One region of the Streptomyces sp. NPDC097619 genome, then DNA from elsewhere that is predicted to be linked to it. Evidence: riboswitches for the same ligand, from Rfam matches in the RefSeq annotation. Region 1 holds a riboswitch; each other region holds the start of a gene.
The links. A riboswitch is a leader RNA that binds a small molecule or an ion and turns the genes downstream of it on or off. The one in region 1 is predicted to bind cyclic di-AMP.
Positions count from the first base shown of each region.

Region 2: another riboswitch for cyclic di-AMP. It lies ahead of ABTZ17_RS23745 (M23 family metallopeptidase); the one in region 1 lies ahead of ABTZ17_RS15670 (M23 family metallopeptidase).
Region 3: another riboswitch for cyclic di-AMP. It lies ahead of ABTZ17_RS01835 (LysM peptidoglycan-binding domain-containing M23 family metallopeptidase); the one in region 1 lies ahead of ABTZ17_RS15670 (M23 family metallopeptidase).
Region 4: another riboswitch for cyclic di-AMP. It lies ahead of ABTZ17_RS17165 (transglycosylase SLT domain-containing protein); the one in region 1 lies ahead of ABTZ17_RS15670 (M23 family metallopeptidase).

Region 1 is NZ_JBEOSD010000047.1:20,780-25,469, reverse strand. It holds gene ABTZ17_RS15685 (bifunctional acetate--CoA ligase family protein/GNAT family N-acetyltransferase) at 1-80, opposite strand, end outside; gene ABTZ17_RS15680 (HPr family phosphocarrier protein) at 252-533, shown strand; gene ABTZ17_RS15675 (GntR family transcriptional regulator) at 835-1,512, opposite strand; gene ABTZ17_RS15670 (M23 family metallopeptidase) at 1,773-2,570, opposite strand; cyclic di-AMP (ydaO/yuaA leader) riboswitch at 2,584-2,742, opposite strand; gene ABTZ17_RS15665 (M16 family metallopeptidase) at 2,960-4,327, opposite strand; gene ABTZ17_RS15660 (M16 family metallopeptidase) at 4,348-4,690, opposite strand, start outside.
Region 2 is NZ_JBEOSD010000095.1:20,062-24,751, reverse strand. It holds gene ABTZ17_RS23770 (hypothetical protein) at 1-83, opposite strand, end outside; gene ABTZ17_RS23765 (DUF488 domain-containing protein) at 320-688, opposite strand; gene ABTZ17_RS23760 (TetR/AcrR family transcriptional regulator) at 685-1,278, opposite strand; gene ABTZ17_RS23755 (FBP domain-containing protein) at 1,370-1,861, shown strand; tRNA gene ABTZ17_RS23750 (tRNA-Met) at 1,958-2,031, shown strand; cyclic di-AMP (ydaO/yuaA leader) riboswitch at 2,374-2,508, shown strand; gene ABTZ17_RS23745 (M23 family metallopeptidase) at 2,518-3,600, shown strand; partial or broken gene ABTZ17_RS23740 (PrsW family intramembrane metalloprotease) at 3,671-4,642, opposite strand; gene trmB (tRNA (guanosine(46)-N7)-methyltransferase TrmB) at 4,686-4,690, opposite strand, start outside.
Region 3 is NZ_JBEOSD010000004.1:119,631-124,320, forward strand. It holds gene ABTZ17_RS01845 (aspartate aminotransferase family protein) at 1-165, shown strand, start outside; gene ABTZ17_RS01840 (tyrosine-protein phosphatase) at 236-1,042, opposite strand; cyclic di-AMP (ydaO/yuaA leader) riboswitch at 1,353-1,512, shown strand; gene ABTZ17_RS01835 (LysM peptidoglycan-binding domain-containing M23 family metallopeptidase) at 1,517-2,512, shown strand; gene ABTZ17_RS01830 (SGNH/GDSL hydrolase family protein) at 2,777-3,544, shown strand; gene ABTZ17_RS01825 (MBL fold metallo-hydrolase) at 3,784-4,690, shown strand, end outside.
Region 4 is NZ_JBEOSD010000055.1:12,511-17,200, forward strand. It holds gene ABTZ17_RS17160 (crotonase/enoyl-CoA hydratase family protein) at 1-854, opposite strand, end outside; cyclic di-AMP (ydaO/yuaA leader) riboswitch at 1,249-1,399, shown strand; gene ABTZ17_RS17165 (transglycosylase SLT domain-containing protein) at 1,403-2,188, shown strand; gene ABTZ17_RS17170 (cupin domain-containing protein) at 2,298-2,873, opposite strand; gene ABTZ17_RS17175 (cytochrome P450) at 2,870-4,057, opposite strand; gene ABTZ17_RS17180 (type III polyketide synthase) at 4,152-4,690, opposite strand, start outside.

The DNA of each region.
Region 1 (4,690 bases):
ATCCGGGCGGTGCCGCCGTCGCGCAGCACCACGTCGGCTTCCCAGTGGGCCGGGTACGTGGGATCGGGGGCCGTCGGCATGGCCCAAGCCTACGGGCAGGCCGCGCGCGGCGCGTCGGACAAACAGTGACGGAACGGTGCAAGCTGTGAAGGCCGAACGACCGGTCCTTTGGGGCCGAAGGTCGGTGCGACCATTCTGCGAGCCGTGAGAGACTGGTCTAGACAACCGTGAGACACCTGAAGGGCATCACCATGGCAGAGCGCCGCGTCAACGTCGGCTGGGCCGAGGGCCTGCACGCTCGTCCCGCCTCGATCTTCGTCCGTGCGACGACGGCCGCCGGGATCCCGGTGACCATCGCGAAGGCCAGCGGCGACCCGGTCAACGCCGGTTCGATGCTCGCGGTCCTGGGCCTGGGCGCCCAGGGTGGCGAGGAGATCGTGCTCGCCTCCGAGGCCGAGGGCGCGGAGGTCGCGCTGGACCGCCTGGCGAAGCTGGTCGCGGAGGGCCTGGAAGAGCTCCCCGAGACCGTCTGATCCGAAGGATCGGCCCCTGGTTCGCGGCGAGGCCGCGGCTCCCCCGTGGGAGCCGCGGCCTCGCCGTTTCACGTCCGGGCCCGGAACGGGGCGCGACCCCGGCCCACGGGAATTCCCGACGGAATTCCCGGGACCGGACGAACGGGCGCGGCCCGACCGACCGAAAAGGCCCGGAGCACGAAAAAGGCCCGGAGCACGGAAAAGAAAGCGCCGCGAAAGAATAGCGGGCGCGGTCGATCACCGACCTTCTGCCCGGCGATTCCCGCATGCCACCGGCGCCCTCATTTCTATCCCCGTCGTGTTAATGCCCGCCGCTCGGAATGTTGACGGGAGGTTGCGGATTCCTCACCGCGTCCGGGCGGCGGAGCCGGTGCGCGGCGGCGACCCGGTCCATGTGCAGGGAGGCCACGGTGCGGGCCCGGACGGCGTCGCCGCGGGCCACCGCGTCCACGATCGCGCCGTGTTCGGCCCAGGACTCCACGGGCCGGGAGGGGGCCCGCACCTCGTACATCCAGGCGATCTTGTGGCGGACCTGGGTCAGCATGGCCGTCAGGCCGGGGCTGCCGGCCGCCTGGGCCAGGGTCTCGTGGAACCAGGCCCCGAGGGACCGCAGATCCTCCCCGCGGCCCTGCCGGGCCCGCTCCTGCCCCAGGCGCACCAGCCCCCGCAGCACCTTCAGGTGGGCGTCGGTGCGCCGCTGGGCGGCCCGGGCGGCCCCCAGGGGCTCCAGGAGGGCGCGGACCTCCAGGAGGTCGGCGGCCTCGCGCTCGGTGGGCTCGGCCACGCAGGCACCCGCGTGCCGCCGCGTGGTGACGAAGCCCTCCGACTCCAGCGTGCGCAGGGCCTCGCGGACGGGGACCCGGGAGACCCCGTAGCGGCGGGCGAGCAGTTCCTCGGTCAGCCGGCTGCCCGGCGCGAAGACACCCGAGACGATGTCCTCGCGAATGGCCGTGCAGACCGCGTGCGCTGGAATACGCAAAGCCGGACCTCCGATGAATCCCCCATTGCGGCACCGTTCCCGCGACTCTATTGCAATATTGCGGATTTTTCGAAGGGCACCGGAAAAGGGCCGGTCAAGGCCGCCGGGTCGATTCGGTGGGCGGGGAGCCGCCGGGCGCGCGTTCCGGGCGCGGAGCGGGCGCGCACCGGCCCGTGCGCGGGCGGGGCTCCCCCGGGTACGCCGAAGGCCCCGGCTCGGTGAGCCGGGGCCTTCGGGAGGTCTTCGTGCGCGGGGACGGGTCAGATGGAGACGCCGTGGGCGCGCAGGTACGAGACGGGGTTGATGTCGGAGCCGTAGTCGGCGCCGGTGCGGGCCTCGAAGTGCAGGTGCGGGCCGCTGGAGTTGCCCGTCGAGCCCGACAGGCCGATCTGCTGGCCCGGGGTGACCTGCTGGCCGACCACGACGTTCAGCGAGAGCATGTGGCCGTACTGGGTGAAGCTGCCGTCGTGGTGCTTGATGACCACGTTGTTGCCGTAGGCGCCGCCCCAGCCGGCCTCGACCACGGTGCCCATGCCGACGGCGCGCACGGAGGTGCCCTCGTCGGCGTGCATGTCGATGCCGGTGTGGCTGCCGGAGGACCACATGCCGCCGCCCGCCTTGTACTGGGTGCTCACGTAGGAGCCCTCCAGCGGGGAGACGAACTGCAGCAGGCGCTTGCGCTCGGCCTCGCGCTCGGCGCGCTCCTTGGCCTCCCGCTCGGCCTTCGCCTTGGCCTCGGCCTTGGCGCGGGCCTCGGCGGCGCGCTGCTTGGCCTCGGCCTCGGCCTGGGCCTTGGCGGCGGCGATCTCGGCGGCCTGGGCCTGGGCGGTGGCCTGGGTCTCGATCTGGCTCGCGGTGTCCTCGGCGACGACGACCGCGTTCAGGCCGGTGTCCTCGAACTTCGAGGAGTCGGCCGCGTCGGCGGCGAAGGCGGGACCGGCCAGGGAGCCGACCACACCGGTGGCGGCGAGGGCGGTGACCCCGGCTATACCGGCGGTCTTGCGGCTCAGGCGGCTGGAACCACGGTGCTTGCCGGTGGGGCGACTGCCAAAGGCCATGAAAAGGCTGATCCTTTCCTTCCTTCTCGCCTACCGGGTTAGCTGACGGGTTCGGAGCAGGAAGGTCTCCTACGGATCGCCCCTCACGAGGCGGTCCGATTCACCCCAGGGACTGATGTGGGTCCCCGGCTCCCCAGGCTCGCGCCTGACGGGGACTCGGCGATCGTTGCCCGGTGCCGCGGGTGCGGCTGACACGCTGACGGACAACTGGGATGACGCTAGGCGGATCATCATCCGATCACCAAACAGGTGCGCGCTTTTGTGGCGTACACCACTTCACAGAAGGTCAGAGTCCTCACATAAACGGACATTGAAGACGGGGAGGGCCCCGGCGGACATTCCGCCGGGGCCCTCCCCGTTTCCCGGGCTCGCGCCCGGCTGCCGCCCCGTCAGTTGGCGACGACCGTGACCTCTCCGATGCCCAGCGCCCGCACCGGCTCCGCGATCTGCGCGGCGTCGCCGACGAGCACCGTGACCAGCCGGTCCACCGGGAAGGCGCTCACCACGGCCGAGGTGGCCTCCACCGTGCCGGTGGCGGCCAGGCGGGCGTACAGCTGCGCCTGGTAGTCGTCGGGCAGTTCCTGCTCGACCTGGTCGGCCAGGGTGCCCGCGACCGCCGCCGCCGTCTCGAACTTCAGCGGGGCCACGCCGACCAGGTTCTGCACGGCGACGTCCCGCTCGGCGTCGGTCAACCCGCCCTCGGCGAGGGTCCGCAGCACCTGCCACAGGTCCGCCAGGGCCGGGCCGGTGTTGGGGGTGTCCACCGAGCCGCTGATGGCCAGCATGGAGGCGCCGGTGCCCGCCGCGGTGGAGCGCATCACCTGGCCGAAGGCCCGCACCCCGTAGGTGTAGCCCTTCTCCTCGCGCAGCACCTTGTCCAGACGGGAGGTCAGGGTGCCGCCGAGGCAGTAGGTGCCGAGGACCTGCGCGGGCCACACGCGGTCGTGCCGGTCCGAACCGACCCGCCCGATGAGGAGCTGGGTCTGGACCGCGCCGGGGCGGTCCACGATGACCACCCGGCCGGTGTCGTCGGCCGTGACCGGCGGCACGGGGCGCGGCTCGGCGGTGCCGCCCGTCCAGGCGCCCAGGGTGTCGGCGAGGACCTCGTCGAGGTCGGTGCCGGAGAGGTCGCCGACCACGACCGCGGTGGCCGTCGCCGGGCGGACGTGGGCCTCGTAGAAGGCGCGGACCGCGGCCGCGTCGATCCGGGCGACCGTCTCCTCGGTGCCCAGCCGCGGCCGGGACATCCGCAGCGCGGCCGGGAACAGCTCCTTGGACAGCTGCTTGGCGGCCCGGCGCTGGGGGTTGGCCTGCTCGTGCGGGATCTCGTCGAGGCGGTTGCGGACCAGCCGGTCCACCTCGGCGTCGGCGAAGGCGGGGGCGCGCAGGGCCTCCGCGAGCAGCCCGACCGCCTTGTGCAGGCGCGAGACCGGCACCTCCAGGGAGACCCGCACGCCCGGGTGGTCGGCGTGCGCGTCGAGGGTGGCCCCGCACTTCTCCAGCTCCGCCGCGAACTCCTCCGCGGAGTGCTTGTCGGTGCCCTCGGACAGGGCGCGGGCCATGATGGCCGCCACGCCGTCCAGGCCCTCGGGCTCGGCGTCGAGCGGGGCGTCGAGGATCACCTCGACCGCCACGACCTGCTGGCCGGGGCGGTGGCAGCGCAGCACCGTCAGGCCGTTGGCCAGGGTGGCGCGCTCGGGGGCGGGGAAGGCCCAGGGCTTGGCCTCGCCGGCCGCGGGCTGCGGGTGGAAGGTCATCGTGGACCCGGTCGCGTCGCTCACTGGGCAGCCTTCTCGGTGTCGGTGTTCTCGGCTGACTCTCCGGCCGGTTCCTCGGCCTCCGCCTCCGGGGCGAGCGGCTCGTAGACCAGCACGGCGCGGTTGTCGGGGCGCAGTCGGGCCGCGGCCACGGCCTGCACCTCCTCGGCGGTGATGTCGAGGACGCGGTCGACGGCCGTCAGCGCCAACTGCGGGTCCCCGAAAAGGACGGCGAAGCGGCACAGCTCGTCGGCGCGGCCCGCGACGGTGCCGAGCCGGTCCAGCCATTCGCGCTCCAGCTGGGCCTGGGCCCGCTCCATCTCCTCGGCGGTGGGGCCCTCGGCAGCGAAGCGGGCCAGCTCC
Region 2 (4,690 bases), on a different contig from region 1:
CCGATCGTGTGGGCGGTCAGTCCCGGCGGACTGTCGAAGGTTCCTGAGAGCCGGTTCCAGAGGGAGGGGACTGCGATGCCCACCAGGACCATGATGGCGGGGAACATGACGGCCGTGATCCAGGCCCGCTTGTCCCTGAGCGGCGATCCGGTTTCCGCCCCCGAGCGTTCGTGTTGAAGTCCGCGGAGCCGGCGTGTGACCGGGCCTTTGGTCTGACGCGGTCCCACGCTGTCCCCCTGCGATCGGCTGCGGTCGACCGCATTGTGCCGGCAGCGTGAGGGGAGGCGACCGGCCGGGGCGTTCTGCTGTCCTGCGGGCCTCAGGTGGGGGTGAGGGCGGTCAGGAGGACCGTGGTGTGGGCGGGGGCGGGGTCCTTGACGGCGGTGAGGAGGGTGACCGGGCCGGCGGCGACGAGGGCGCGCAGGGCGGTCAGGGCCTCCGCGGCGGCGGGCTCGGCGAGTTCGGCCGCGTACCGGTCCGCGAACTCCTCCTGGGTGAGGGTGCCGTCGTGGTAGGCGCGGCGCAGTTCCGTCGACGGGGTCAGCGCCTTGGGCCAGGAGTCGACGCGGGCGGACTCCTTGGAGAGGCCGCGGGGCCAGAGGCGGTCCACGAGGACCCGGGTGCCGTCCTCGGGCTCGGGCGGGTCGTAGGCGCGGCGGACCTGGACGGGGGCGGGCCGTGGGCTCATGGGGACAGGGTCTCCGGTCCGGCGGCGGCGGGCCACCGGGTGAGGGTGGCGTGCAGGGCCTCGGTGATCCGCTCCCAGGAGGCGTCGAGCGCGCGGGGGTGGCCGAAGCCGCCCGCCGCTTCGAGGGCGGCGAACCCGTGGAAGGTGCTGCGCACCAGGCGGACCGCGTCGGTCCGGTCGGGCTCGGGGAGCTCGTACGAGCGGAACAGGGCGTAGGTCAGCTCCACGAGCCGCCGGTGGCCGGGGGAGTCGGCGAGGACCTCGGGCGGCAGGGCCAGCTGGGTGGCGGCGTAGCGACCGGGGTGGTGGACGGCGAAGGTGCGGTAGGCGAGGGCGAAGGCGGCCAGGGCCGGGGCCCCCGAGCGGCCCGCGAGGGCGGCGGTGATCCGGTCGGCGAACTCCGTGGCGCAGCTCAGGGCCAGCCGGGTGCGGAGGTCCCGGAGCCCGCGGACGTGCGCGTAGAGGCTGGCGTCCTTCACGCCGAAGCCGCGGGCCAGCGCGGAGACCGTGACCCGGTCCAGGCCCTCGCGGTCGGCGAGCTCGGCGGCGGCTCCGACGATGCGCTCGGCGGTGAGTCCGGCCCTCGGCATGGTCTCCCCTTTCCTCGGTGGGTCCCGTCCCTGGAGGCTACGGGCATTATTCGTTTGCCTAGGGGTCCTAGGAAAGCTTAGCGTTCCCGGTATGAGAGCACTGACCGAGCAGGAGATCCGGGGCGCCTTCGTGAACTGCTCGAAGGGAGAGGCCAAGCGGCTGCCGATGCCGCGGGACCTCGTGGAGCGGCCCTGGACGGACCTGGACTTCCTGGGCTGGCGGGACCTGTCCGCCCCCGACCGCAGCTATCTCGTCGCCGAGGGCGCGGACGGCGGCCCGATCGGGATCACCCTGCGCTTCCCGACGGCCCGCCGTGGTGCCCTGTACCGCAGCATGTGCTCGCTGTGCCTGACCACCCACCCCGGCGGCGGGGTCTCGCTGATGACGGCCCGGAAGACGGGGCGCGAGGGGCGGGACGGGAATTCCGTCGGGCTCTACGTCTGCACCGACATGGCCTGCTCCCTCTACGTGCGCGGCATCAAGCGGCCCGAGACGGGGCTGCGCATCGAGGAATCGCTGACGGTGGACGAGCAGATCGAGCGGCTGCGCCGGAACCTGACCGGCTTCCTGGAACGGGTCTGAGCCGTGTGGGTCGGGGGTCTTGAGGGGCCTCCGACCCGCCCCGGGGGGAAAGTGGCGTGAGGACCCTTCCGGATGGCGTAAGCTTGTACCTACCGACGCGGGGTGGAGCAGCTCGGTAGCTCGCTGGGCTCATAACCCAGAGGTCGCAGGTTCAAATCCTGTCCCCGCTACTCAGTACGAGAGCCCGGATCCTGAAGAGGATCCGGGCTCTCGTCGTTCTCCCGGCACTTCTTCCCCGTTCCGCCACCCTCCTCACGTTCGGTGAGCGAAAGGCCGCTCTCCGCCATGTTGCTGACGGGGCGTCAATCGGCCCCGCCGGCCGAAGAGATACCAAACAGGCCGTCGAATCGTCCGGATTGATCACCCTGTACGGCAAAAGTGCAGGCCAGGGCCGGTCGGAGGGTGGCCGATACATGTGTTGGATCAAGCGCAACAGCTTGGAATCGCTCCCCTCTGTCTATTACCGTTCGATAACGCAGCGCGGTCGTCCCAGCCGTCGCCGGACGGCACCGCGCGCGCCGACGCCGAATTCCGCAAGGGAACCGGGGAACCACCTCTTGGGGTGAATCGGGCCCTCTCCGGGCACGTAGGAGACCTTCCTGCTCCGAACCCGTCAGCTAACCCGGTAGGCGAAGGAAGGAAAGGACCCGCCTCCCGTGGACTCGAACCTGCCCGCCACCGGTGCCCCGGAAGACCTCGACGCCCCCGACGCGGGCGCGTGGGGGGAATGGAACCCGACCGAGGACTCCGTCCGGCCGGTCCGGGGCCGCCACCGGGTGGTGCGCCAGCGCGGCGGACTCGCCCGCAGCTCCACGGTCCTCGGCGTCGGTGTGATCGCCGCCGTCGGCGCGGGCGGTATCGCCACCGCCCAGGACCGGCCCCAGGTCGCGATATCCATCCCGTCCCTGCCCACCTCCATACCCGGGCTCGGCTCCACCGAGCAGCCCGAGGAGGACCCGGCCGGCGCCGCGTACGCCGTGTCCGTCTCCGCCCCCTTCACCACGGCCGGGGTCAGCCCCCAGCAGGCCGAAGCCGGCACCAACGCCGGCGAGGTGCTCCGCAACCGGATCCTCCAGCAGGCCGAGGCCCAGTCCGACGCCGCCGCCGCCGAGGCCAAGGAAGCCGCCGCCCGCGCCGCCGAGGTGGCCGCCGCCCAGGAGGCCGCCCGGGCCCGGGAGACCGCGCGCAAGGCGGCCGAGGCCGCCGCCGAAGCCGCCGCCAAGGCCGCTGCGGAGGCGAAGGCCGAGGCGGCCGCCCGCGCCGCCGAAGCGGAGCGGGCCGCCCGCGCCGAACGGGACCGCGCCGCGGAGGGCGACTCCGGTACCGGATCGGGCAGTTCGCGTGGCGGCTACGTGCTCCCCACCTCCTCGTACACCCTCACCTCGCACTACGGGGACTCCGGCTCCATGTGGTCCTCCGGGCACCACACCGGCCTCGACTTCGCCGCCCCGACCGGCACCCCGGTCAAGGCTGTGCACGGCGGCACCGTGGTCTCGGCCGGCTGGTCGGGCGCGTACGGCTACCGGATCGTGCTGCGCCTCGCCGACGGTACGGAGATCTGGTACTGCCACCTGTCCTCCATGTCGGTGACCTCCGGTCAGGTCGGCACCGGGGACACCATCGGACGGGTCGGGGCCACCGGCAACGTCACCGGGGCCCACCTGCACCTGGAGGTCCGTACGGGGGGACAGACCCAGGACCCGCTGGCCTGGCTGCGGGACAAGGGCCTGACGGTCTGAGTTCCGGACCCGGGCCGCTCCCCGTCCCGGACACCGGCACCGAGCACGCGCCCGCCCCCGCCTCCGTGTCCCCGCTCGCCCGCGGGGCCGGGACGGGGGCGGCGGCGTGCTTGGGGCCGGGGCGGAGCCTGCGGCGGACCGCGAGGACCGCGAGGAAGGTGAACCCGGGCACCATCACGGCCCCGTAGACCACGTGGAAGCCGTGCTCGCCCAGCTCGGAGGAGCTGTTCCACAGGGCGTGCACGGCCATCGCCCCGACCAGGCCCAGCAGCGGGGGCACCAGCCGACGGCCCCGGGACAGGACCGGTCGGACGGCGGCGCCCGCGGCGGCACGGGCGGGCAGGGAGGCCGCCGCGGCCAAGCCGAAACCGACCCCGGTGAGGGCCGTGAACAGCGGGTGCGCGAAGGGCGAGAGCACGATCCGCACGAAGAAGGTGGCGGCGGTGACCGAGCCCATGACCGTGGTGCCGCTGCCGAGGTCCTCCCCGAAGGCGTTGCCGAGGTAGAGGATGTTCTCGGTGAAGGCGAAGCCGGTGGCGGTGAACCCGGCGAGGACGAGACCGTCGGTGACGCCGGTGAGCAGGCGCCGCCGGAACAGGAACACCAGCGCCAGCGCGGCGGCCTTCGCGCTCTCCTCGACGACGGGGGCGATGGCCACCGAGCCGAGCTGGTCGGCCCCGTAGGGGTCTGCGGTGGCCGCGGCTATCCAGCGGGTCGCGAAACTGTTGGCCACTATGGCGATGAGCGCCGCGGCGCAGGCGCCCCAGGCGAACGCGAACAGCAGGTGCGGCCACGGCCGGGTGCGCGGGGGACCGGCCCGGGGGCCGCGGCCCAGCCAGCGGAACACCGCCAGCAGCGGGGCCACCGGCAGGACGGCCAGGCCCAGTCCGACCAGGAAGCCGGGGGTGCCGGTCTGCTCCCGCACCATGGCCAGGATCAGGACCCCGGCCGCGGCGAGCCCCGCGGTCAGGGCCAGCACGCGGGCCCGGGCCCCGAAGGGGGACCCGGCCCCGCGCGGCACGCCTACGGAAGCCCGGAACACCCTCCGACCCTAGCCGGCGGGCCGGAGTGCGGAACCGGGCTTTTCAGT
Region 3 (4,690 bases), on a different contig from region 1:
CACCTCGAAGTCATCAAGTTGATCCCGCCGCTGGTGCTGGACGAGGCGGACGTGGACCGGTTCGTGGGGGCCTTCCGGGCGGTGATGGACGAGGCGCACGGGGGTGGTGGGCTGATCTGGGAGTTCGGTCGGACGCTGGTCAAGCAGGCGGTGGCGCAGCGCTGACGGGTGGGGTCCGGCGGGGCGGGCGGGTGCCGGGCGGATCCGCCCGTCCCGGCCCGCCCGCCTTCGTCGATCAGGGTTCCAGCAGGCGGTCGCGCAGCCCGTCCAGGGTGTCCGGGGTGAGACCGAGGCCCTCGTGGAGGTATCCCTCGGTGCCGCCCCAGGTCTCGTCGATGAGGGCGAAGGCGGCCTCCAGGTAGGAGGCGCGGGCCTCGAAGAGGGGGCTGAGGAGGGCGGTGACCTCGGGGGAGCGCGATTCGGGGGCGCTGCCGGGGACGGTCCGGTAGCGGCGGTGCGGGGCGTTGGACTCCAGGTAGTCGGCCGTGACGGCCCGCCGGTCCACGCCGAGCGCGAGCAGGGTGACGGCGATCGAGAGCCCGGCGCGGTCCTTCCCGGCGGCGCAGTGCATGAGGACGGGGACGGTGCCGGTCGCGAGGGCGTGCAGCACGCGGCTGTGTTCGGCCGTCCGCTCCCGGACCATCTTCCGGTACGAAGCGGACATACGGTCCGCCCCTCGCCCCTCTCCGAGCAGCTCGCGGAGCCGGTCGAGTTCCCCTTCGCGGATGAGGCGCCAGAACTCCCCGCCGTCGGCGGGGTCGGAGAGGGGGATGTTGACGTTCCGTACGCCGGGCAGGGTGACGTCGGGGCCCTCGATGGCGTGGTCGGCGGCGTTGCGGAAGTCGAAGACGGTGTGGAGTCCGAGCGAGTTCAGATAGTCGGTGTCCGTTTCGGTGGCATGCGCCAGATGTCCGCTTCGGTAGAGATGTCCGTGGCGGACGCGTCGGCCGTCCGCGGCCGGAAGGCCGCCCACGTCGCGGAAGTTGCGGATCCCGGTGAGGGTGGGCTCCGCGGCGGGGGTCTGCGGTAGGGGCTGGGTCACGTGGGCTCCTCGCGGTCCGGTGGGATGTCCGAATTGCGCTACTTGGCGTCAAGTTGCCGCTGTGCCGGGGTAGATGCGCCCGGGGCTGGTGAGCCAGATCATACGGTGACCGTGAGTGTCGGCGGGCGTTCTTCGAATTCCCTTGTGGAGGCGCCTGTTACACGGTCGCAATAGACGGAGTGTGACGGGAATTCCATTGATCATTTTCCGTCCGCATTCCCTTGGGGAATTCCTGGCTTGTTCCGTCCGGCCGCACTCGATTACGGTCACGGCCGAGCCGGGTGGAACGCCGAATCCTGCCGCCGCCCGGAAACCGCATCCGTCCAACACGTGCGGCAGGAGCGGGGGAACCAGGTAACGCGCCCGCCGGATCCGTCCGGCGGGCTTGGGGTGAAGCCGTGCGTCCGCGCACGGCCGGACAGCTCCAGTCCGAACCCGACAGCTCACCTCGCAGGCGCCGGAGAGGAATCCGCCATGCCCGGAAAGGGCAAGCACCGCCGCCCCAAGTCCAGCCCGATCGGCCGCGGTTTCGTCGCGGCCGGCACCGGCGGCGCCGCGCTCGCGCTGCCGCTCCTCGGTGCCGCGACCGCCCACGCCGCCCCGGCCCAGGCCACCGCCGTGGCCCCGAAGGCCGTGGACCGGCTCCCCGGGCAGGCCGCCTCCCAGGCCGCTCCGGCCGCCGCGAAGAAGGCCCCGCAGGTCTACACCGTCGTCTCCGGCGACTGCCTCTCCGCCATCGCCGCGAGCGAGGGCGTCAAGGGCGGCTGGGAGCAGCTGTACGCGGACAACCGCGCCGCCGTCGGCTCCGACCCGGCCCTCATCCACCCGGGCCTGAAGCTCACCCTCGGCGGGAGGTCCGCGGCAGGCGCCGGCGAGGCCGCCGCCCCGCGCGCCGCCGCCCCGGCCCCCGAGCGGAAGAGCGCCGAGCGCGGCGTCTCCTCCGAGGACGGCACCGGCGGCGAGCGCGCCGCCCGTTCCGCGGAGCGGACCGCCACCGCACCGCGCGAGTCCGCCCCGGAGCAGGAGTCCGCCCCCGAGGAGAACACCTCCGGCGAGCAGCAGGGCTCCGGCTTCACCGCCCCCGTCGACGCCCAGGTCACCACCCAGTACCGCCAGGGCGGCAGCATGTGGTCCAGCGGCTACCACACCGGTGTGGACTTCGCGGTCGGCTCCGGCACCACCGTGAAGGCGGTCGGCGCGGGCACCGTGGTCTCGGCCGGCTGGGCCGGGGCCTACGGCAACGAGGTCATCGTCCGGCACGCCGACGGCCGCTACTCCCAGTACGCGCACCTCAGCTCCCTGAGCGTGTCCTCCGGGCAGAGCGTCTCCGCCGGCACCGCCCTGGGCCTGTCCGGCTCCACCGGCAACTCCAGCGGACCGCACCTGCACTTCGAGATCCGCACCGGCCCCTCCTACGGGCAGGACGTGGACCCGCTGGCCTACCTGCGCGGTCACGGGGTGAGCATCTGACGGTCATCGCCGTCAGGGGCCCGGGGGCCGGAATCCGAGGGGGATTCCGGCCCCCGGGCCGTTTTCCTCCCTGTCCGGATGCCTCCATACCGTGTTATTCCCGGCGAAACGGTCATGGCCTGAACTGACCCGGTGGTACAGATCACGCCACGTCAACCCCTGCCTACGGTCGCGTAGGTCACATCCCGCCGTGAATGATGTGCTGTCGTGGCAGGCGAATCGATACCCCTCATTCACGGCGCTCACGGCAGCGCCCTCGCGACCCTGGCCGAACCCTTCGGCTCGTACGTCGCCCTCGGTGACAGCTTCACCGAAGGCGTGGGCGACCCGGGCCCCGGCGACTCCTTCGTGGGCTGGGCCGACCGGCTCGCCGTGCTCCTCGCCGACCGGCGCGAGGAGCACGACTTCCGGTACGCCAACCTCGCGGTGCGCGGCCGGCTCCTCGACCAGATCGTGGCCGAGCAGGTGCCCCGGGCCAAGGAGCTCGCCCCCGACCTGGTGACCTTCTGCGCCGGCGGGAACGACATCATCCGCCCCGGCACCGACCCCGACGACGTGGCCGCCCGCTTCGAGGAGGCCGTCGCCGACCTCACCGGCGCCGTCCCCACCGTCATGATCACCACCGGGTTCGACACCCGCGGGGTCCCCGTCCTGCGGCACCTCCGCGGCAAGGTCGCCACCTACTCCGCGCACGTCCGGGCCATCGCCGACCGCTACGGCTGCCCCGTCCTCGACCTGTGGTCCCTGCGCACCGTCCAGGACCGCCGCGCCTGGGACGGCGACCGGCTCCACCTCTCCCCGGAGGGCCACACCCGCGTCGCCCTGCGCGCCGCCCAGGTCCTCGGCCTGGAGGTGCCCGCCGACCCGGACCAGCCCTGGCCGCCGCAGCAGCCCCGCGGCTCCGCCGAGGTCACCCGCGACAACATCCACTGGGCCCGGGAACACCTGGTCCCCTGGATCGGCCGCCGCCTCCGCGGCGAGTCCTCCGGCGACCACGTCGAACCCAAGCGCCCCGACCTGCTGCCGCTGTAACGACCCGAACACGGCCGCCGCCACCCCGGTACACCCGGGCGCGGGTGCGGGCCGTCGGCCCCGGAGGGACCCCGGTCCCCTCCGCCACCGGCCGCCCGCACCCGCGCCCGGGAACACGGCGGGTCCTGCCGCCGGAATCCTTCGGGTCGGGGGAGCGTTGGACAGGGAGGGGCAGCGGGCGGACCTCTCCGCGCGCCCGCCCCGCCGTACCGACCCGCTCCACCGCCCCAGGAGGCGCTTTGCCCGGCTCCCGATCCCTCCGCTCCGGACTCCGCTCGCTGCGCACCCCCGCCTTCGGCGCGGACCCCGCCGGCGCACGGATGGAGCGGATCCGCCGCTCGCCCCAGTTCGCCGACGGGATCTTCCAGAACCCGGTCGCCGCCCAGCGGCGCCCCTCCGGCTCCATGGCGGAGTTCGCGAAGATCTACTTCCGCAAGGACGAGCGGGTCCGTCGCGCCCCGGCCGCCGCGATCCCGGTCCACCCGACCACCCTGAAGGACCTGTCCGTCCCGCCCGCGAGCGGACTGCGCCTCACCTGGATGGGCCACTCCAGCGTCCTCGCCGAGATCGACGGCCACCGGGTCCTCTTCGACCCTGTCTGGGGGCAGCGCTGCTCCCCCTTCCCCTTCGCCGGACCCAAGCGGCTGCACCCCGCCCCGGTCCCCCTGGCCTCCCTCGGGCCGGTGGACGTGATCGTGATCTCCCACGACCACTACGACCACCTGGACATGCCCACGATCAAGGCGCTCGCGGACGGCGACACCGTCTTCGCCGTGCCGCTCGGCGTCGGCGCCCACCTGGAGCACTGGGGCGTCTCCCCGGACCGGCTCCACGAGCTGGACTGGAACGAGACCGCCCGCGTCGGCGGGCTCTCCCTCACCGCCACCCCCGCCCGTCACTTCTGCGGCCGCGGCCTGCGCAACCAGCAGCACACTCTGTGGGCCTCCTGGGCCGTGGCCGGGGAGCGGCACCGGATCTACCACAGCGGCGACACCGGCTACTTCCCCGGCTTCAAGGACGTCGGCGCCGAGCACGGCCCCTTCGACGCCACCATGATCCAGATCGGCGCCTACAGCGAGTACTGGCCCGACATCCACATGACCCCCGCCGAGGGCATGCGCGCCCACCTCGACCTCCAGGGCGGCA
Region 4 (4,690 bases), on a different contig from region 1:
CAGTCCCCGAAGGTGCCGTGCCGGCCCGCGCCCTCGGCGAAGCGGCGGGCCCCCGCGCCGGTCTCGCCCGCCTCCAGCGGCACCAGGCCGTGCGCGTACTCCCGGCGCAGGGCCTCTGCCTCGGGGAGCCCGTGCTGCCCCCGGGCGGAGAGCCGGTCCTGGCGCAGGCAGGTCTGCGGGAAGGCGGCGATCTCTCGCGCCAGGGCCTCGGCGGCCTCCCGGGCCCGGCCCGGCGGGACGAGCCGGTTGACCAGGCCGATGGCGTGGGCCTCGGTCGCCGGCACGGGGCGGCCGGTCAGGATCAGGTCCATGGCGCGGCTCTCGCCGATCAGCCGGGGCAGCCGGACCGTGCCGCCGTCGATGAGCGGGACGCCCCAGCGACGGCAGTACACCCCGAACACGGAATCCTCCTCGGCCACTCGCAGGTCGCACCAGAGGGCCAGTTCCAGGCCCCCCGCGACGGCGTGCCCCGAGATCGCGGCGATCACGGGCTTGCCGAGCTCCATCCGGGTCGGCCCCATCGGACCGTCGCCGTCCGCCGTGACCCGGTTGCCGCGGGAGGTGCCCACCGCCTTGAGGTCGGCACCGGAGCAGAAGGTGCCGCCCGCGCCCCAGAGCACCGCGACCGCCGCGTCCTCGTCGGCCTCGAAGGCGCGGAAGGCCGCGGCCAGCAGCTCCGCGGTGGGCCCGTCCACGGCGTTGCGGCGGTCCGGCCGGTCGAGGACCACCGTGAACACCGGCCCCTCCTGTTCCACCCGGACGGCGGGTCGCCCGCCGTCCGTCCCGGGGCCGCCCGCTCCGTCCGCGCCCGGCTCCCGCCCCGCCGCCGTCCCGGCCCGTTCGCGCTCCGTCATCCCGCACCCCTCCGTCGATCCGCCGGTCCGTCGATCCGCCGGTCCGTGCGCGCGGCCGGACCCGGCGGCGCGCTCTCCGGGGCCAGCATCCCCGAAGCGCGCGCCGCGGGGGCACGATGGGTCGAATGGGCGTTTTGGCAGTTCATGTAAGGAATCGTTCCGGCTCGTGATGTCGGTCACGGGACATCCCCGCCCCGGTCGATCGCCGCGCCCCGATTCCGTTCCCGCGCGCCGCAGTTGGCCGACAGAAATGGCAAGCGGAATTGATCGAATTCATTCTCGAAGATCATTGTCGGAGAATTCGAGAATTCAAGTCTTGTTCCGTTCCCGAGCTTTCCCTTAGCGTCACCGTCACTCACTCCGGACGGAACGCCGAGTCCTGCCGCCGCCCGGAGTCCGACCACCACCCGACCACGGCAGGAGCGGGGGACCCAGGTACGCCGCCGTCCCGCATCCGGGGCGGCTCGGGGTGAAGCCGCGTCCGCGCGGCCGGGCAGCTCCTGCCCGAACCCGACAGCTCACCTCGTAGGCGCAGGAGAGGAACACCCATGCCCGCACGTGGCAAGCACCGTCGTGTCCAGCGCACCCTCCTCGCCCGGCGCGTGGCCGCCGTCGGCACCGGGGGCGCCGCCCTGGCCCTCCCGCTGTTCGGAGCGGCCCCCGCGGGCGCGGTGGTACCGCAGGCCGTCCCCGCCGCCGTCACGGCCCTGCCCGCCGCCGCGCCCGCCGCCGTGCAGGCCGTGAAGGGGGTCACCACCCATTCCGTGGCCGCCGGGGAATCCCTTTCCGGAATCGCCGGAAAGCATGATCTGGAAGGCGGCTGGAAGCGCCTCTACAAGGACAACCGGAACGTGATCGGCAATGACCCGGCGGCGATCCGCCCCGGTCTCAAGCTGACGATCGGAAGCACCAACCCGGCGAAGTCCGCGGCCGTGGCCGTCCAGGACCGGGCCGAAGCGGGCGCCCGCGCCGACCGCTCCGCCGTCCGCACCGCCCCCGCCGCCGCGTCCTACCCCGACACCCTCGACGGCTGGATCCGCGAATCCCTGTCGGTCATGGCCCGCCACGGCATCCCCGGCACCTACGAGGGCATCCACCGCAACGTCATGCGCGAGTCCTCCGGCAACCCCCTCGCCATCAACGGTTGGGACTCCAACGCCGTCGCGGGCACCCCCTCTAAGGGCCTGCTCCAGGTCATCGACCCGACCTTCCGGGCCTACCACGTGCCGGGCACGTCCACGGACTCCTTCGACCCGGTCGCCAACATCACGGCCGCCTGCAACTACGCGGCGGACCGCTACGGCTCCATCGACAACGTCTTCGGCGCCTACTGACCGGCGGCCCCACCCGCCGGCGGCGCATCCCACCCCCCACGCGCGCCCGTGGCCGGTCCTCGGGGGACCGGCCACAGGAACCGCGCATCGGCTTCCGCCACGGGCGGGGTCAGGGACCCGGCACCCCGCCCGTCCGCAGCTCCCGGTCCGACGGGCCGTGCCGCAGCGGCGTCAACTGCTCGATGTCGTAGCGGTCGCGGAGCGCCACCACGGCCGCCTCGTCCACCGGTCCGTCCGCGCCCAGGATCGCGAACAGCTCCTCGAAGTACCGCTCGTGGTCCGGCGGCGGCGAGGACTGGAAGAACATCCGCGCCGGTTCGCCCGACCGGTTCGCGAAGGCGTGCGGACAACCCGGCGGCACCACGATCACCGTGCCCGGACCGGCCCGCACCGGCCCCCGCCCCGTGGGCGACCGCCAGCCGTGCCAGTCGTCCCGGGTCCGGATCCGCGGCTCGAAGGCCAGCACCTCCAGCTCGCCCTCCAGCACGTAGAACAGCTCCTCGCTGTGCGCGTGCACGTGCGCGCCCACGTCGAACCCGGGCGGCACCACCACCTCGAAACTGGAGGCCACCCGCGAATGCTCGCCGGTGACCTTGAACGTCACCTCCTGCGCCGGGGTCGTCAGGGTCCGACCGTGCCCGGCGGGCACCAGCAGGCCGTCGGGGGAGCGCGCGAACACCGTCACCAGGTCACCGGCAATCCCTCGGGCCCCCGGATCAACGCCCCCGGCCGCCACCGCAGTTCCGCCTCCGGAACGGCGAGGGCCAGCCCGGGGAACCGGTCCAGCAGGGCGTCCACCATCAGCTCCGACTCCAGCCGGGCCAGCATCCCGCCCAGGCAGTAGTGCGGCCCGTACCCGAAGGACACGTGCGGATTGGGGTTCCGGTCCAGCCGGATCTCCTCCGGATCGGGGAAGACCTCCGGATCCCGGTTCGCCGCCAGGTAGGAGACGTACACCGCCTCGCCCGCCAGGATCGTGTGCCCGGCCACCGTCACGTCCTCCATCGCGATCCGCGACAGACCCACCGCCGAGCGGTGCGGGATGTACCGCAGCAACTCGTCCAGCGCGGACGGCCGCAGCCCCGGATCCGCCCGCAGCGCGTCCGCCAGCTCCGGCCGGCTCAACAGCAGGTACAGCATGTTCCCGGTGTTGTTGGTGACGGCCTCCCCGCCGATCTGGATCAGCAGGGCCAGACCCACCGCCTCCGAGGCGGTCACCTCCCCGGCCGCGATCGCCGTGCTCAGCAGACCGAGGACGTCCTCGCCGCCCTCGGCGCCGCGCTCCCGCAACTGCTCCGCGAAGTAGGCGCACATCTCGTCCTTCGCGGCCTCGCTGCGCCCCGCGCCCGCGCTGGAGGACAGGATCAGCGTGGTCCACTCGTGCAACCGGGGCCGGTCCGCGGCGGGCACGCCCATCAGCTCGCACACCACCGCCAGCGGGAACGGCGCCAGCAACCGCTCCGTCAGGTCCGCGGGAGGACCGTCCCGCAGGATGCCGTCCACCAGCTCGTCCAGCATCTCCCGGGCCCGGGACCGCAGTTGCTCCACCCCCTTGGTCGTGAAGGCGGGCGCCACCGCCCGCCGCAGCCGCGTGTGGTCGGGCGGGTCCTCGAAGCCCACCGCCCCGTCCACCGGGATGAAGTGCGGGGCCAACCGGGTGACGTTGTGGTCCACCACGGCCCTCCGACTGAACCGCCGGTCGTTCGTGACCGTCCGCACGTCCTCGTACGCCGACACCATCCACGCCCAGCCGTCACCGTTCGGCAGCTTGATGCGGGTCACCGGACCCTCCCGCATCAGACCGGCCAGCACCGGGTCGAACTCCGTCCCGAACAGGTCCAGCGCCGGCCAGGAACGCACCGGCGGCATCGGGCGCTCCCCGGCCGCCGTGGCGTGCCCGACCGGACAACCGCCCGTGCCGGCACCGGCACCGGCACCGGCACCGGTGCCGGGGTCCGCGGTCTCAGTCGACATGCAGGGACTCCCGTTCCCTCATCATGGCCGCCAGCTCCCGTTCCTCCGGGTCGGTCCAGCGTCCCAGGGTGATCTCCGCCGTGATGCCCGGCCCGAAGCCGGCCAGCAGGCCGCGCGCCGTGTCCGGAGCGCCGCCCTCCTCGAACATGCGCCGCAGCGCGTCCAGCACCACCGCACTCGCGATGTTCCCGTACTCGGTGAGCGTGGCCCGGCTGAACCGGAACGCCTCCGGCGGGACGCCGAGGAACCGGCTCAGGTCGTCCAGGATCCGCGGACCACCCGCGTGGACGATGTAGAAGTCCAGGTCGGCCGCGTTCCACCCGTGGTGTCCGGCCAGTTCCTGCAGGGCCGGAGCCAGTGGCTCCATCGTGCCCGGCACCCGCCGGTCCAGCCGGAAGTGGAATCCCGTCGAGCGGACGTCGTACGCGATCCAGTCCTCGGTGTCCGGCACCAGGTAGGAGCCGTTGCGCTGGAGCTCCACCCCCGTGCCCCCGCGACCGCGGACCACCGCCGCCGCCACCCCGTCCC